Methylomonas sp. 11b: one gene and its partner. The protein of the gene in region 1 interacts with the protein of each later gene in a pairwise test. Links are inferred from orthologs where the notes say so. Each region holds a gene or a part of one and is shown on either strand. Other genes may lie near its edges. The genes, in order: mobA and moeA.

Region 1 (13,290 bases):
CATTGATTTAAACCTTAAGCCGGGTGGCCGCGTGCGCTGGCGGCCACCCGGAGATTAGAACTGTTATATCGATTTCTGCTGGTTTTTGCGCCGAAAATAGACAATGGCTAAAAGTACCGTCAAGGCCAACGCGCCAAGCATGAAACGCGGTTCCACGACCTTCACCGAATGATTTTCGTCTTTGAATTTGAACTTGGCGAGTACGCCCAAGGCGGGGTCGGTAATGTCGATGGTAATCGATTTGGCGGCAAGATTTAAAAATTGCACTTCGCTGCCATCGAATGGCTTGTTGTTACGGGTATCGTTGCTGACCATGCCAGGATAAAGCGGTGTTTCAGCAAGTTGCGAGATGCTCAACTGCTTGGCGATTTCTTGCTCAAGCTCGCGAGTGGTTTTGCCGTCGGTTTTGATATGAATCGGTTTTTGGTCGTCTATCTTAATCTCGATTTCGCCTTGCGAGGCGGTGAGGGCTTTTTTCGAGGAAAAGCCGTCCAAATATTCCACATCCGCGCTGAACACCAGATCAAAAGCCACTTGCACGCCGTCGGCGTTGAAATTTTTATCGGCAAGATCGAAACGCAAGCCTTGGTTGCTGTAATCTCTCACTGTTATCGTTGTCAACGAATAGCCGGTTTTGTTGGCGATGATTAATTCTGCTTGTTCCGGCGGTTGGGTAATGGTGATGCCGCGCCAATTCGGATCCAGCTGAATCATGCCGTCCTTCATCGATGTGAGCAGTTTTTTTGTGACCGCGTGAGGCTGTGTCGCATCATCAAATTTGTGTGCATTGAGAAAGCTCAAGCCGGTAGAGCGATACAGCTCTCCATCGTCGATACGCCATTCCGCCGTGTATGAAAACAGCGAATCGCTGGTTCTGCGAGGCATGCTGGTATGAATGCGCAATTTATCCTGCTCTGCCGGCGTAGTGAGTGCAAAGGCTGATTGGACAAAAACACCCGACGAACAGAATGTCAGAATGATGGCGAGAGTCGTTCGTTTCATCGTGGTTCCAAGCAAAAAGAAAATTACGTTAGCATAATGCGGCGTAAATGACACAACCTTTGATTAGTCGGACCTTAACGCCACTAATTTGTAGTGTTTGCCAGTGCTGATAATTTGCGGAAAACTAGGCTTTGCTTCCTGGTGTTTGCTCTGAAAAGGAGGCGGTTTATGTTCGGGAACCAAAAAAATTCACCGCTTGAAATAAATTTTCAAGCAAAAAATAGGGATATTGAGGCCGGCAAACACCACGTAGCAAGCGCTCGAATATATGTTCTGTACTACAATCCCAGTGCGCTGGGCGGCTGGGTGCTGAATCAGGCTGTTTTAAGTCAATAAGTTGCCAGCAGGGTATCGGTAAAATCCGAAGAGGGTAGAAGTGGACGAATCGATAGGGAGTATAAATAGTGGGAACTAGAATTTTTCCGCTAAATTGTTCAAAAAATTAATAGATTAATAAGGAAATGCCGTTATGACATTAGATTCTCATGCTGCTAAATTAAAAGAAATGGCGGAGAAAATTATAGATTTTACGCCTCAAGAAATCAGTAGTATTACGCCGGAAGAAATTCAACGTTTATTTTATGATTTACAAGTTTATCAAATTGAGTTGCAAATGCAGAATGAAGAGCTGCAAAAAGCGCAATTTGAATTGTCCCGCTTAAATAATAAATTAAATTTTACCTACCATTGTGTTCCGGTGGGTATTATAACCCTAGATTATCAAGGCTTCATAGAACAAGCGAATCATACCTTTGCAGATATGTTGGGCTATAAAGCCAGTAAATTGCAGAAAACGCATTTTTCCAAGCTAATTTTCGAAGAAGACAAGAATATATTTATTCACCGTTTTGATGCCTTTTTCAAAGCGCCAACCAATAAAAGCTTACAGTTGCGTTTGCAAGGGGATAAGAATTTTGCTTTCCCTGCTTTAATCAAAGGTAATGCGGATGACGGTAGCGATACGGCGAGCGAATCGTTCGATTTGAAAACGCGTAAATTAATCGTGACTATCACAGATATTAGCGACGTGAAAACAGACGCAAATAAGACTTGAGTGTACTGTCGCAGCGTGACGGGTAAAGTTGTCCAGAGGCTTTATTAATTTAAACGATTGATATTAAATAACATGGTTTTATGGATAATGAAAACACTGTAAAAGTGCCGCCGCAGTACATTGTCGGGATCGGCGCTTCCGCCGGAGGCTTGGAGGCGATTGAGGCATTTTTCAAGAATATGCCTGCCAATAGCGGCTTGTCGTTTGTAGTGATTCAGCACTTGTCACCGCAGTATAAAAGTTTGATGGCTGAACTATTGTCCAAACATACTGCTATGCCGGTAAAGCGCATCGAGGACGGTATGAAAATCGAGCGCAACACCGTCTACTTGATTCCACCCCGGAAAAACGTCACGGTGTTTCACAATCAGCTGTTGTTGGCCGAGCAAGACCCCAGCAAAGGCATTAATCTGCCGATCGATATATTTTTGCGCTCCTTGAGCGAAGACGCCAGAGAACTGGCTGTAGGCATTATTTTGTCCGGCACCGGCAGTGATGGCACGCGTGGTATTCGCGCCATCAAGGAATTTGGCGGCATGGTCATGGTGCAGGATGAAAACTCCGCCAAATTCGACGGTATGCCCAAGAATGCTTTTGCTACCGGTTTGGCGGATTTTAGTTTGCCGCCGGAGAAGATGCCCGATCAGTTGTTGGCTTTTGTTAAGCATCCCTATGCCACCTTGCAGGAAAAGCATATCGTTTCTTCCGACGATAGCGACATCACGCGGATTTTTTCGATTCTTAGGGAAAAGTGCAAAATCGATTTTACCTTTTATAAACCCAATACGGTGGTTAGACGCATTGAACGGCGCATATCTATCAATCATTTAAAAGATATATCAGAATATTTAAACTTATTACAAACAAATCCTCACGAAGTTTTGGTTTTATTTCAGGAATTGTTGATAGGCGTTACCAGTTTTTTTCGCGACGAGCACGTATTTGATGATATTCGCGAGCATTGGTTGAAAAAAGTCGTCAAATTATTACAAGAAGATGAGTTGCGAGTTTGGGTGACCGCATGTTCCACCGGCGAGGAAGCTTATTCCTTGGCGATGTTGTTGTCGGAATACCGGGAGTATTCCGGACATTATTTTCGCGTGAAGATTTTTGCGACGGATGTCGATCTTACGGCCATCGAGAAAGCCAGTAATGGCAAATATCCGGAAAGTATTATCGCGGATATTCCACCTAAGCTTTTGTCAAAATATTTTATTCGCCGGGAAGATTATTTTCAGGTCAGCCAGAAAATTCGGGAAATGGTGGTGTTTGCCCAGCATAACCTGATTAAAGATCCGCCGTTTACCAATATTCATATACTAAGCTGTCGAAATGTGTTGATTTATTTACAGCCGGTATTGCAAAAGAAAATATTGGAGTTATTCAACTTTTCTCTGGTAAAGGACGGCTTGTTGGTGTTGGGTACCAGTGAAACGATAGGCGATATGGGTGAGTATTTCGATGTGGCAAGTGCCAAATCAAAACTATATCGCTCTAAAGGCAAATATAAATCCTTGGGTTTTACTGCATCTCCCAGTGCTTTAATGACTTACTCGCCGTATCCGACTTCTGTGCGCTCATCGAATGCGCTTAGTGGTCAGGAAGAAAGAGTATTGGATAGGTTCATCAGGGCAATATCCAATGATGTATTGCCGTTTACGATGATAATCAACGAGAATATGGAAATATCCCATATTTTCGGCGATTCCAAGGATTATTTGAGTTATCCCAGCGGCAAGCTGGTGAGTAATGTCAGTAAAATTGTCAAAAAAGATTTATCCATACCTATTTCCACAGGTATTCAAAAAGCCTTAAAAACGAATAACGAAATTGTGTTGTCCAATATTCGGGTCAGAGAGCAGGACAGTTTGCGGACGTTTAGACTGCAATTTAAACCTCTGCCGGGTAAGAAGGGCCAAGAAATCTTAGTGGCGGCGATGATCACGGAGACGGTCGATCCTTCCTGTTTCAGCGAGACGGAAACCTTGGTCTACGATGTCAATTTGGATGCCAAACAACGCATTATCGATTTGGAGCAAGAATTACAATTTACCCGCGAAAACCTGCAAGCCACGGTGGAAGAATTGGAAACCTCCAACGAGGAGCTCCAGGCCACCAACGAAGAATTGTTGGCGAGTAACGAGGAGTTACAGAGCACCAACGAGGAGTTGCAATCGGTTAACGAAGAGCTTTACACCGTTAACGCCGAACACCAGGGCAAGATAGTCGAACTGACCTTATTGAATAACGATTTGGATAATTTATTCAATAGTACGAATATCGCTACCTTGTTTTTAGACGAGAATCTGGATATCAGGCGTTTTACCCCGAAACTACAGTCGATATTCCATATTTTGGAAACCGATCTCGGGCGACCGTTTTACCATCTAACCCATACCATTAAAAATCTCGATGTCATTGCAGTGGTTAAAAGTGTCAATGATAGGCACAACTGTTTTGATCAAGAAATTCAGCTGGAAAATGGTACCTGGTATTTATTGCGGGTTATTCCCTATGTAGTTTCCGCTAAAGTCAATGCCGGTGTCATTCTGACATTTGTGGACATCAATCAGCTGAAAAGTGCGCAACTGGAATTGCATAAGCGTGAGGAGCAAGAAACGCTGAGGCTGGCCAAGTTTGTACAGTTTTCCAATGATGCGATCACCTTGCTCGATCCGGACGGTACCATTGTGACCTGGAATCACGCCGCCGAGAAACTCTATGGTTGGTCGGCGCATGATGCGCTGGGGATGAATTTTTACAATTTAATTCCGGAAGAGGAAAAACATTTTGCCAAGCAAGGTCTGAACAACTTGAAAGTGGGTAACACCTTGCCGTCTTTTCAGGCCAGACGGCTCACCAAATCCGGAAAGGTGGTGCACGTTTCGGCGTCGGCTTGCATGTTTCAAGCGGAGAACTCGGCCAGAGAGTTAATCGCTTTGACTGAGCGCGACTACGTTCACCAACATCAAGTTGAAAAACAGGAATGTTTAAATTGTTTGCAAAAACTGGCAACGATAGTGATGGACACCGATGAGGCGATAATTCTATTTGAAGTGTCGGGTAAAATTACGGCTTGGAATAAGGGCGCCGAAACCTTATACGGCTGGGATAGCTTGGATGCAGCCAGTATGACGTTTACAGAGATCGTCTCGGAGGATGAACGGGCCATTACTCAACAGTTGATTCAGGAATTGATAGTCGGTGGCGGCGTGAAAAGTATCAAGACCAAACGCCTCACCAAGGATCAGAAAATCATCCCGGTGCGCATGCATGCCACCGTGCTGGGTAATCGTTCAGGAGAAGCGTTGTTAATAGTCAGCAGTGAAAAAGCGGTGCGCTGAGCGGCTAATATCAAGTTGCTATTAAGGCAAGATTTCGGCTAACGATTGCTCCACAGTCAGCAATTCCGCCGGCGTATTGATGTTGACGAAGATGTGCGGCGTGTCGCTGAAATCCACCTCGACCATTGAATGCCGATGAAACCAAGTCTGCAACTTGCGCTCACCGCTACGCAGGTAATTCTGTAAATCAGTTTGCAAGCTGGTTTTCAGCACTGCGAAAACCGGGTGTAAGCGTTCGCCGTCAAACGCCACGGCGATGTCCGCATCCTGGCTAATTAATGCGTCGAGCAAGCGTTGCAAATGCATGCTTGCTACCAGCGGCGAATCGCACGGCGCTACCAGTAATATCCCATGTTGTGTGGCCTGCATCGCCGCCAAGATACCGGCTAGCGGGCCGTCGAAGCTTGGTTCGGCATCGCTGATAACCGGGTAAGCGAATTGCCGGTACTGGTCTTGATGGCGATTGGCGCTGATTAATAATTCATCCACCAACGGGGCCATGGCAGCAAGCGCATAGCTAACCAAGGGCCGGTTATTGCACAACATCAAGCCCTTATCTTGCTCCTGCATGCGTCTGGCCATGCCGCCCGCCAGCACCACGCCGCTAACTTTGTTTTGCCCGCTCATGATGGTAAGCTTTCTCGATGTTAAAAAGACTCGTCATTTTCGCAAGCCTGCCGTTGATTGCAAGTTGTGCCGCGCAGCCTCTGCATACCGAAGAAGTCACGTATTACCAGGTGGAAACCAGCAAACCGTACGACGAAGTATTGGCGGAACTGGAAGTGGCGATTGCCGAACACAACTTTCGCATCACCGGCCACAGTCGGGTGGGGAAGGTGATCCGTGATAGAGGGGCCACGAATTTTCCGGAATACGATACCGTACAGTTTTGCAATCTGACGTTGGCAAAGGTCGTGCTGGAAATCACCCCGCACGCGATAGGCTATATGCCCTGCAATGTGGTGACCTACCAATTCGAAGGTAAAACCATCGTCAGGACGCATCTGTTGCCGGAAGATACCGGCAACCCGGCCTTGAATAAATTCGCCAAGGAAATGAACCCGCAATTGCGACAGATTGTCGACTTCGCCGCCGAACAATAAATATCCCTACAACGATAAAAACCGAGCATCATGAAAAAATCATTCTTCGCTACTCTCGCTGTTGTAACGCTGCTAAGCGGCTGCGCCACGACTCAGGAAAACTCAAAGCCGGAGGCCGCCGCTGCCGAACCTGCGGCATTGGTCAATGACTATCCCACCCGCGACCGCGTCGAATATGTGTTGGAATGCGTCGCCAAGCACGGCGGCCTGACTTATATCAGCCAATATGCCTGCGGTTGCAAAATCGATAAAATCGCTGAAAAACTCAGTTTTGAAGAATACGAGTCAGCCAAAACCTTTACCCAGATGCAAAAAACCCCAGGCGAAGCCGGTGCGGCGTTTCGCGATCCTAAACAATCCAAGGATTTGCGCACCAAGTTGAAAGATGCTGACGCCGAAGCGGAAAAAGCCTGTTTCGTTAAATAATTCCTGTTGACCATGATGGCCCCGACTGGGTTGTCATCATGGTTCATGTCTTTTCCGTCAAACCATCGCTATACGAGCAGTTTGGCGTTTGCCGTCGGACTCAATTAATATGCCCAACGCCGAGTTTTTTCTCTCCTACCCCAAATTCAAGCTGGCGATTTTGGCCTTGTTGACGTTCAACATCGGCATATACGCAGCGGTCGATACGCTGACCACTGCGGTTGATGCGCTGGTTTGGGTGATCTTATTGGTGATGTTCGAACTGGAAACCGTCAAGGCCGCGCCGTTTAATGAGACGACCTTGCACGCGGTGAGGAACGTGTTGATTGTGGTGATTGCCTTGGTATTCGGCAGCTACGTCCGCGATAACGAATGGTTGGATGTGCTCAACTCTCTGCTCTGGTTTGGGTTGATTGTGCTGCTCGAGTTGGAAGTGCGCTGGCCGACTTTGGTTGCTCGACACCGGCAGCTGTTTTGGTCGATCACTCTCGCTGTATTTGTGGGTTTAGTCGGTATGGTTGTGGCTTGGCTGATGCAGTCAGAGTGGCTGGATGCTTACGATGCGCTGCTGTGGATCGCCGCATTCGGCGTGATTGAAGTCGATATTTTTCATTTTCTGAAGTTGACGCGCGATTAATCCCAACGCCATTTTCAGCGGTTTCCCAAGCATGAGACAGATTGTTTGGTTGCTTATTTTGGTGGCGCCGTTGCTGCTGAAAGGCTGGTATGTCGATAATTTCATTTATCGCTATACCGGTACCCGTTTGTTGGGGTTTACCCAGGTTTTATTTAACGATGCCGTGATTTATGGCGGTATTTTAATATTACTGTATTTATCGCTGCTGCCGACTATGATGCGTTGGTTGGCGGCATTATTGCGCCTGGCGGCTATACTGTTGTTCGCAGTTTATATTATCGATTACGCCATTATCGTTAATTTCAATACCCATTTGGCTTTGGGTGACGCCATAAAATATACGGATTATTCGTATAAATATATTCAGCAAATTTACGGTTTAAGCGATTTTGGTATGCTTGCGCTTAGCGTATTAATGTTGGCTGTACCTTTATATTTTTCGTGGGTAAGGTTTAAATCCGTAAATCCTTATGTCAAAAAGTGGCCCATCTTCTTAATTCTTAGTTTGCCGTTGGCCGCCGCGTTTGCCGATAATGAAAAATATGCCCATGCCTGGATTTATAAAAATGTCATTGATTATAATTTAACCATATTGTCTGAGGCTGCGCCGTATAGCGCCGCTTATGTCGATACTTTTAGTTTTCAAGAGCATATAAACTGCCAAACTCAGCCGGCTCAACCTAAGAATATTATTATGTTGATGGTAGAGTCGCTTTCCGCTTATCAAAGCCGGTATTTCTCCGGCATCCACGATTGGACGCCCAATCTGGACGAGATTGCTAGCCAACATCAAGCGTTCAAGAATTTTTACGCCAATGGTTTTATAACCGAAGACGGCGAAGTCGCCCTGCTGACTGGCTTGCAGCCGCTCTATCCGCCCTCCAGTTATACCGACGACGGCGGTACGTCATTTTATAGTTTTTATAATATAAAAGACTCCCTACCCAATATCCTTAAAAAGCACGGTTATAAAGCCGAGTTTTTAACCACTGCCGATTTGGAATTCGGTAACACCGGCGTTTGGGCAAAAAGTGTGGGTTTTGATTATGTCGAAGGCCACGACCAGCCGGAATACGATAAATGGGAACGGTTTCATTTTGAGGCCGCGCCGGATGAGGCCTTATATTTAAGAGCTTTGGATAGGATCGAGAAAAATAAAAAAAATAATTTTTTGCTGTTTATCAAAACGGTTAGCAGCCATCATCCCTATATTAATCCGGAGACTAAGGAAAAATCCGAATCGGCGGCCATTACTTATACCGACAAGCAAATAGGCCGGTTTTATCGAGAACTCCAAAATAGTGGCTTTTTCAAGAATGGCATCTTGATTATTGTCGGCGACCATCATTCGATGACGCCCTTAAAAAAAGCCGAGGTTGAGTTATATGGCCAGTATAAAGCTTCGGCAAAAGTGCCTTTAGTGATTGCCGATGGTTATCAGCCGGCAAGCGTGGAAAACAATCAATATCAACAAATTGATGTCTTTAATAGTTTGCAGGGTCTGATCGCCGGCAAGCAGTGTTATTCGGATTGGAATGGAGTATTGTTCGGCGCAGCGAAAGCCTCACCCAAATACATCATTCATCGTCGCGGCGACAATCGGGATATGGTTAGCGTGTTTGGCGAAAACGATGAATTTCTGGTGAAACTGGATGGCGATAATACCCGGGTAATCAGCAAACTACCGGCGGAGCAGACTGTCAGACAGCTGTTGGTCGATAAGATTAACGCGTTGCGGATAGCGCGGGCGAAGTGGGCATTGACACAATCCGCCGAAAAGTCAGATTGATACGGGCTTGCTTGGCTTGGCGAGTTTTTGGCAATTCGTGGCGCCAGTGGTGTTGCAACTCACCGGCCATGATCAGCAAGTCGCCGTGACTTAGTTCTATATCCAACGTCGTACGGCTGCGGGCATGACGGAAACGCAGCAGTCGTGTCTCGCCGAAACTCAGCGAAGCAATCAGCGGATTCGGTCCCAGTTCTTTTTCATTGTCGGCATGACACCCCATCGAATCGCGGCCATCGCGATATAAATTGGCCAAAACGCTGTTGAATGGTTGTAGGCAAACAGCTTCGACGTCGATGCGTAAGGTTTGTAGCTCGTTGGTCCAGGGCAAGGGTTGGTGATCGACCCCGGAATAACGGTATTCTGCGTCTGCGTCGCCATACCAGGCCATCAAGCGCGGTACCTCCACCCAGCGGCCGAAGATATGGATTTGCTCGGTTTGCCAGGCCAGGTTTTGCCGCAGGCTGTTGAAGTAATTGTCTGCGATGGTTTGTGGGTAGAAAGCTTGCAGCAGGTACAGCTCGCCATCGCAGGGAGCCAGATTCTGGTACTTGACGATTAAGGTCGATGTCATCGCAGCAGGAGTTTGGACAGCTTCGGCGACTTTAGCCGCCGAACCAGTCCATCAGACAAATGAGTCGGTTTTAATGTACCAACAAAATAATCAACTGCGCGGCAATGATCCGGAGAATCATGACCAAGGGGTATACGGTAGCATACGCCATAGACACCGCCGCCGCCGGGCTGAGATTGTTGGCAAATGCCAAAGCCGGCGGATCGGTCATGCTGCCGGCCAGCAAGCCGCAAAGCGTCAGGAAGTTGAGTTTATAGACTATCCGGCCCACGGCGGCGATGATAAGGAGCGGAAGTAAGGTGATCAAAGCCGCGCAGGCCATCCAGTAAAAACCGTCGCCTTTGACCAGTGTTTCGACGAATTGATCGCCGGAGTGCAAACCGACGCATGCCAGGAACAGCACGATGCCGATGTCTTTTAAAATGATGTTGGAGCTTTTCGGCAAGTGCCAAGTCATCGTCCCCCAATTGCCCACTCTGCTCAGCATAATGGCTACCAGTAGCGGCCCGCCGGCCATGCCCAGTTTGACCGCCGAGGGAATGCCCGGCAAATACATTGGCACACTGCCTAATAACACCCCCAGCGAAATGCCGATAAAGATAGGCATGATTTGCGGGTGAGCCAGTTCTTCCAGCGAGTTACCCAGGGCTTTTTCGATACTGTTCAGCGCTTCCTGGCTGCCGACGACATTCAATTCATCGCCAAAATGCACATGCACGTTGCTGGTGGGAGAAAACTCGACGTCGGGACGATGAATCCGGGAAATGGTGACGCCGTAAAGCATGCACAGATTGCCAACGGTTTGATTGATCGCTGATTTATTGGTGACTACCAGCCGTCTGCTTTGCAAATTGGTGGCAATTTGTTTCAGATCGATATCCGATTCCGGACCGATCAGAATTTTCAGTTGTTCCAAGGGTTCGCGTTCGCCGACCAGCCGGATGGTGTCGCCAATTGCCAAGTGGCTTTCCTGACCGGCCACATCCACCGCGCCATTGTGCAGAATCCGGGTCATCACCACGTTCATGCCTTCGAAAAACGGAATTTGGCTTAGCGTCAAACCGTTTAGATTGGGGTTTTCCACCCGTAAATCTTTCCAGATTGGGATGTGCGCATCTTGCTGCTGTCTGTCGGCAAAACTTTTGGCTTCCTCTGCAATATCTACCTTAAATAGGCGTTTGTTTAACAGCATGGCCAGAATGATGCCGGCGATACCGAATGGGTAGGCCACCGCATACCCCAGACCCGGCATTTTCAAGGTTTCGCTATCGATGCCGGCAATCCCGCTCAATACTTGCTGGGCGGCGGCCAGCGACGGGGTGTTGGTTGTGGCGCCGGAAAACAGGCCCACCGCTACGGGCATGGGAATATCACCTAAAATGCTGATCAATACCGTAATCAAGGCGCCCAGTATCACGATCGCGGCGGCCATGCCGTTCAGGCGCAAGCCGTAACGAAAAAACGAACTGACGAAACTGGGGCCGACCTGCAATCCGATTGCATAGACGAACAGCACCAAGCCGAATTCGCGCAAAAAATGCATGACTTCCGGATTGATAGTGAACTGGAAATGTCCGAACAGTAGTCCGGAAAACAATACGCCGGCAATACCCAGTTGGATGCCGGCCAGCGATACTCTGCCCAAAACCAGGCCGCTAGCCACTACCAAACTGATAATTAGTAGTGTGTGCGGTACGGAATCTTGATTAAAAAGTGATAGCAACCACGACATGGCCTATTCCTTTGGTTCGAGTGGGTTGAGGAAATTTTAGGTTTGCTTAGTCAATGTTGCCTGACTATGATGCAGAAGCCTGATAGCGCATTATGTCGCCAGGATTGTACAACAAGCCAACCAAGGGTGATCTCGATGAATAATAAATATCATAAAATCAAGTATATCGTCATGCTGGGGCTGTTTGCCGCCGGCGTCAACGCGGCGGATATTGAAGCGGGCAAGGCGAAAGCCGCTGCGTGCCAAGGTTGCCACGGTGCGGCCGGCGTCAGCAGCAGTCCGTTATGGCCCAGTCTGGCGGGGCAGAGCGCGGTGTATATCGAGAGCCAGCTGAATAAATTCCGCAACGGCCAGCGCGAAAACCCGGTAATGAAGCCGTTGGCGTCAGGTTTGAGCGATACCGACATTCAAAATATTTCTGCATATTACGCCAGCTTGCACGGCAAATCGGCCGGTAGCAGCGACGCCAACTTGGTCAAATTGGGCAAAGACAAAGCTGCAATGTGTCTGGGTTGCCACGGCAATAATGCGCAAGGTATGGGTATGGTGCCGAAATTGGCCGGACAGCACCCGCAATATTTGGCCAAACAGCTGACCGATTTTAAAAAAGGCGCGCGCAAGGCGCCGCAAATGAATGCCCTGGCGCAGTCACTCAGTGATGATGATATCAAGGCTGTGGCGGCTTATTTGGGGTCTTTGTAGATTATTGTCATGTTCCGCATCGTTTAGAGTACCGGAGCGATGCGGTTGCTTTGTTGAATGTTTCGGCTAATCTAGTGCGCAGATTTGTCCGAATCCCACAATCCAAGCGCGTAGCAAATTAATAGTGCGATGAAATTAAATGGTCCAATGCGGATTGGGTTTTTGCTGGCTTGCGCCTCGGAGTCTTCGCTAGCCGATTCGTTGTCGTCCGACGTGACGTGGTCGGTGATTGGGCGCAACATCACCATTACTCAACCGTCCTTTGCCGGCGTGGGCAGGGGCAGTTTTGCCGGTAATTCGGCAACGGTAGGTTCGGGGTCCAGCGTCAATTTGGCTGGTAGTTACAACATCCAGGAAGGCGATACCAGTTATTGTCCAGGCTGCGTCATCCAGCTTTACAACGCTTGGATTGCACCGGCTCAAGCCGGTTCCGCCGGCTTTTTCTCGGGAGTAATCTATCCCGGTTTTGGTAGCCAAAGCGGATCCTTCTCGAACCAACTCACTGCCCCTAAAACTCCTGGCACTTACTTTATTGGTCTTGGCGCAACGCTGGATTATGTTTACCAACCGAATACTGCCGGTGGGTTCGGAAAAGATCAGAATGGCATTTCCGGTTTCGCGCCGTTCCAGGTTACTGTTACACCCTTAGCGCTGAGTCCCATTACGTCCAGCGACAGCTTCAGCACGCTGCCTGGTTACTATTACAGCACCGGCGGCAATTTCAGCAACCACGGCACATTGATCAATAACAGTGCCACGCTCAGTCATAGTTCAGGGGTTTTCTCCAACTTTGGCGCCATCAACAATCAAGGCGTACTTGAGAATGCTGGACAGATGGTCAATAGCGGCAGCATTGACAATGTTACCGGCAATACGCTGACAAACGTCGGCGAACTGGTTAATCAGGGTAGTTTCGGCAATGCCGGACAA
Region 2 (4,707 bases), 3.7 Mb from region 1 along the record:
GGATTTCGAGACACCACCGGCAATATTGGCCGCTGGAAATGCGTTCATGCAAGGTAGGGAGGTCAAATACACCGCTGCGGCCGGATTGCCGGAATTGCGACGCAGCATTGCCGATTATTACCAGGCGCAATACGGCGTAGATCTGGACCCAAAACGGGTTTTCATTACACCCGGCGCGTCCGGCGCGTTTTTGCTGGCGTTTGGGATTAGTTTAAATCCGGGCGAGCAAATCTTGATGGCTGATCCGTGTTATCCCTGTAACGACAACTTCGTGCAGCTTTTCGACGGTAAAACTCGTTTTGTGAATGTAGGTGCCGAAACGGCGTATCAACTCAACGCCGAGTTGATACGCCAGCACTGGCAGCCGGCCAGCAAAGGCGTATTAATTGCTTCGCCGTCCAACCCTACCGGTACCATCATTGGCAACGATGCGCTGCGCGATGCGATTCAACAGACGCATGCCTTAGGGGGCTGCTTTTATTCGGACGAGATTTACCATGGTCTGGTTTACGGCGAAACAGTCAGCAGTGCTTTGGAGTTCAGCGACGATGTATTTGTCATCAACAGTTTTTCCAAATTCTTTGGCATGACCGGTTGGCGTATCGGCTGGTTGATCGTGCCGGAAGATTTTATCGACGCCGTGGAAAAACTGGCGCAAAACATTTTTATTTCTACGCCTACCCACTCTCAATACGCTGCGTTGGCCTGTTTCAGCACTGAAAATATGGCCGAATTGTATCGACGCCGCGACGAATTTGAAAAGCGGCGGGATTTTCTTTACGACAACTTGTTAAGGTTGGGATTTAAAATAGCCTGTAAACCCCAAGGGGCGTTTTATATTTATGCCGATTGCAGTGCGTTTACCGACGACAGTTTTGAGTTTGCCAAACAGCTACTCGAACAAGAAGGCGTAGCGGTAACACCCGGCAAAGACTTTGGTCAATACTTGGCCAATCAACACATTCGATTTGCATATACCGCTTCAACCGATAGAATGGCCGCCGCGCTTCAGAGACTGGAAAGATTCATATGCCAATAAATCAATACACGCCACAACAGCTACAACAACATTTACAGGACGACCCATCGGTATTTTTACTGGACGTCAGGGAGCCCCACGAGTTTGCCTACGCCAAGATTGCCGGTAGCGTATTGATACCGCTGCAGCAAATCCCCGCGCGCTTCGCCGAAGTGCCTGCAGACCGTGACGTGGTGGTGATTTGTCATCATGGTATGCGTAGCCAGCAAGCTTGCAATTTTTTGCAGCATTCCGGTCTGCAAAGATTGTTCAATTTGAAGGGCGGCATCGACGCCTGGTCTCAGGTTTGCGATCCGTCCGTCCCACGTTACTAAATAATTAATAAAGCTATGTTTTTAAAAGAATACTATGACATTCAGGAGGGCAGTGTCGCTATCAGCGCCGCGCAGGCCAGCATGTTTGCCAAAGAAGTTGCCCATGACTTCAACCCCTTGCATGACGAAGACGCAAAACGTTTTTGCGTACCGGGCGATTTATTATTCTCGCTAGTGTTGGACAAATACGGTCTTAGCCAGAATATGCACTTCATCTTTTCCGGAATGGTTGGTCACGGTGTATTGCTGAACTTTCCTGATGATGATGCCGAAAAAATCGATGTCACCGACAATCAAGGTAAAACCTATTTGCAGATCGAACGTTCCGGCGATGTGATTCGCGACCCTGCCTTAATCGAGGCGTTGATTCGCGATTATGTGGCTTTTTCCGGGCAGAACTTTCCGTATGTGTTGGTGCCTTTGTTGGCCAAAGAGCAAGTCATGTTCAATATAGACCGGCCTTTGGTGATCTATGAGAGCATGACCTTGACATTGAACCGGATGGATTTTCACGAACCGCGGCTGGAAATGCTGGAACCGAAAATGGAAGTCAACGGCAAGCGCGCCACCGCTTATCTTTATTTCCAAATCAAATGCGGTGAAGACGTGGTTGGTTCCGGCTTTAAAAAGCTGGCGGTCAGCGGGTTGCGTGATTATGAAGCCGAACCGATGCAAGCATTTGTAGACGAATATCTGGCCAGAAAACATGGATATCTAGGGAATCTTGCGGAAGCAGCTGCGTAATTAGACATTCTGCCGTTCGTTTGCAGGGACTGGCAGCCTGTTTGTGTTTCGTGTTTTCCAACCGGTTGGCCAAGAATACACCGGTTGGTGAGAAGGCTAGTAAGCTGTCTGTAACGTCGAAGAGAAGGGCTCTACTGTCACCATTTCCCCAACATCTACACCTGTACTGTCTGCATCCAGCACAATAAAACAATTGGACTGACTGGCCACTTTCAGTTGATGAGAATCTTGTTGACCGGCGAGACGGACGGCTAATTCGCCGTCGTCCTGCTGGTACAGAATGCCACGTTGATATTCCTGCCGCCCGGGTGATTTTTTTAGCCTGCTGTCGCAACGAACACGTAACCGCAATGCTTGCGTGGGTGGCGCGCCGGCGAGCTGTTCCAAAGCTGGTTTTACGAATTTCTCGTAAGTGACCAGGACGGCAACCGGATTGCCGGGTAAACCGAAAAACCAGCACTTGCCGATCTTGCCAAAAGCCAGGGGTTTACCGGGTTTGATCGCCAGTTTCCAGAAGTTCACCTGTCCGCATTTTTCCAGCGTTTGTTTGACAAAATCCGCATCACCAACCGACGCACCGCCGGTGGAAATGAGGACGTCATGTTGCTGGGCTGCGTTCTTGAAAGTTTGTTCGAGTTTCAGTTGATCGTCTGCGACGATGCCCAAGTCCGAGACCGTGTGATTAGGGTCGGATAATAGCCCGGCTAATAGGTAGCGGTTGCTGTCATAGATTTGGCCGATAGCTAGCGGTTCTCCCAGTGGTACCAATTCGTCGCCAGTCGAGAAAAAGCCAATTCTAAGTTTGCGTTTCACGCTGATTTGTTCGACACCTGCCGCAGCCAGTAGGCTGAGGTCGCGAGCGGAGAGCTTTTTCGATGCGGTAACTAACTCATCATGCTGTTTAACATCGCTACCAGCCGCGCGAATATTTTTATACGGTTGCCAGTCCTGGGGAAGTGATACAGTGTCTCCATTTAGTTCGGTTTGTTCTTGGGCGATAACGCTGTCCGCAAACTCAGGGACCACAGCCCCTGTAAATATTCTGACGCATTGGCCGGGCGACTGTAGCTCTGAAAATGGTTTTCCGGCCCAAGAGGTGCCGATTGCTCGTAGTTTAGCCTGCTGCCCCGCAGCTATATCGCCAGCAGCAAACGCGTAACCATCCATTGCTGCCGTACGTTGCGGAGGGACGTCGATGGGTGAGCTCACGCTATCGGCTAGTGTTCTACCAAGGGCCTGGGTCAACGCGATTAGCTCTTGTTCGGGGATGGCCTTGATGGCTTTGCGGATTTCCGATAGAGCCTGTTCGACGCTTAATAAATCGTGTTTGTTGGGGTAGCAGATGTTAGTCACGTTGGCGCTTCAAAAAGATTTCGATAACGAATTTGGCTATGGCCTCTGCATCGTTTAGATCAAGGCAAGGTAAGCCGGGTGGTGTTAAGACGGTTTCATCGCTTGCTATCGCGATAATAGACGGGTCTTCAGGGTAAAGCAGCGGTTTGCCTAGGCTTGGTCTGCACAGCTCTATTTTGGGGTAGCTCTCGTGCCTGAATCCTTCCACTAAAATCAAATCCAGGCCTGCATTGGGAAACAAGGCTAGTTGTTCAGTCAGCGAAATATCGTTATCTGCGGACAATTCGCTGATTACCGCACGCCGGTGTCGGGAAACCAGCATAACCGGTGTGGCGCCCGCTTCGCGCAGCCGAAAGCTATCTTTACCGGGTTGATCAATCTCGAAGTCGTGATGACTGTGTTTGATAACACCTATTTCCAGATTATGTGCTTTCAGCATCGGGATAAGTTTTGTCAGTAAACTGGTTTTACCGGTGCCGCTGGCGGCCGCGAAGCCGAGGACTGATGGGCTGAACATGGACTTCTCTACATTTGTCGAACTGACCGTATTCTAAGTTATTATGACGTTCGTAGGTTGAAGCGTTTGGAGTCTGGGTGATACGAATAGTGATATTGTTGGCATTGGTATTGGCAATTTTGATGCTATCGGGATTTATGAAGGTACCAGCCGAATTGCGCAGCAAGCGACTTAAACAACTAGTCTGGGTTGCGGTTGCGCTGATTTTGCTTGTACTGATGCTGAGTGGAAAACTTAGCGGTCTGCTGGCGATATTCGGCGTAATATTTGCGTTTCTAGTACGCTCGATGCCTCTGATATTAAGATACGCGCCACAACTTCATGGTATTTGGTTGCGATTCAAAGCCGGCAATCCGCAATATGGTAAGCCGGGTCCTGGTTCATCTCGACAAGCCGGCATGACAACAACGGAGGCTTTTGAAGTTTTGGGGCTTATGCCTGGCGCAACGGAAGAAGAAATTATTCAGGCCCACCGTAAACTCATTTCGCGCTTTCATCCTGATCGAGGAGGGTCGGATTATTTGGCGGCCCAAATTAATCAAGCAAAAAAAACATTGCTGGGCCGTTGAAAAAACACATCCAGAAAATTCCTTTCAGAATTGTCTGTTTTTGCAGTTCTTTTGAATATATGTGATACGCATCACTTTCTTATTTTCATAATTTAGAAGTGGTTCGAATTTTAGTTTGATCTTGCTGATTTTAGTTACCAAAAAGGCCTAAGAGGCTGCTGTGAATAAAAA

Evidence for each region.
Region 2: the proteins of mobA (region 1) and moeA interact in binary tests that used the Escherichia coli proteins (3 or more experiments, as listed by UniProt). The link is inferred for Methylomonas sp. 11b from one-to-one orthologs.

What each region holds. Positions count from the first base shown.
Region 1 is NZ_KI911557.1:4,474,933-4,488,222, forward strand. What follows is about bases 4,225-7,134. They hold mobA (molybdenum cofactor guanylyltransferase MobA), read right to left. Parts: upstream 6,028-7,134; coding sequence 5,422-6,027; downstream 4,225-5,421. Other genes in these bases: METH11B_RS0121610 (chemotaxis protein CheB), read left to right, coding at 4,225-5,400; METH11B_RS0121620 (DUF302 domain-containing protein), read left to right, coding at 6,045-6,503; METH11B_RS0121625 (hypothetical protein), read left to right, coding at 6,534-6,929; METH11B_RS0121630 (hypothetical protein), read left to right, coding at 7,039-7,134. In the rest of the region: METH11B_RS0121590 (copper resistance protein NlpE), read left to right, coding at 1-6; METH11B_RS0121595 (hypothetical protein), read right to left, coding at 64-1,002; METH11B_RS0121605 (PAS domain-containing protein), read left to right, coding at 1,472-2,056; more of METH11B_RS0121610, read left to right, coding at 2,137-4,224; more of METH11B_RS0121630, read left to right, coding at 7,135-7,566; METH11B_RS0121635 (LTA synthase family protein), read left to right, coding at 7,598-9,355; METH11B_RS0121640 (alpha-ketoglutarate-dependent dioxygenase AlkB family protein), read right to left, coding at 9,291-9,926; METH11B_RS0121645 (putative transporter), read right to left, coding at 9,997-11,658; METH11B_RS0121650 (c-type cytochrome), read left to right, coding at 11,794-12,360; METH11B_RS0121655 (autotransporter family protein), read left to right, coding at 12,490-13,290. UniProt on the Escherichia coli protein: Transfers a GMP moiety from GTP to Mo-molybdopterin (Mo-MPT) cofactor (Moco or molybdenum cofactor) to form Mo-molybdopterin guanine dinucleotide (Mo-MGD) cofactor.
Region 2 is NZ_KI911557.1:734,493-739,199, reverse strand. What follows is about bases 1,323-4,236. They hold moeA (molybdopterin molybdotransferase MoeA), read right to left. Parts: upstream 3,451-4,236; coding sequence 2,194-3,450; downstream 1,323-2,193. Other genes in these bases: METH11B_RS0103625 (DnaJ domain-containing protein), read left to right, coding at 4,057-4,236; mobB (molybdopterin-guanine dinucleotide biosynthesis protein B), read right to left, coding at 3,443-3,967; METH11B_RS0103640 (DUF3581 domain-containing protein), read left to right, coding at 1,369-2,097; METH11B_RS0103645 (rhodanese-like domain-containing protein), read left to right, coding at 1,323-1,353. Also shown: METH11B_RS0103650 (pyridoxal phosphate-dependent aminotransferase), read left to right, coding at 1-1,039; more of METH11B_RS0103645, read left to right, coding at 1,030-1,322; more of METH11B_RS0103625, read left to right, coding at 4,237-4,536. UniProt on the Escherichia coli protein: Catalyzes the insertion of molybdate into adenylated molybdopterin with the concomitant release of AMP.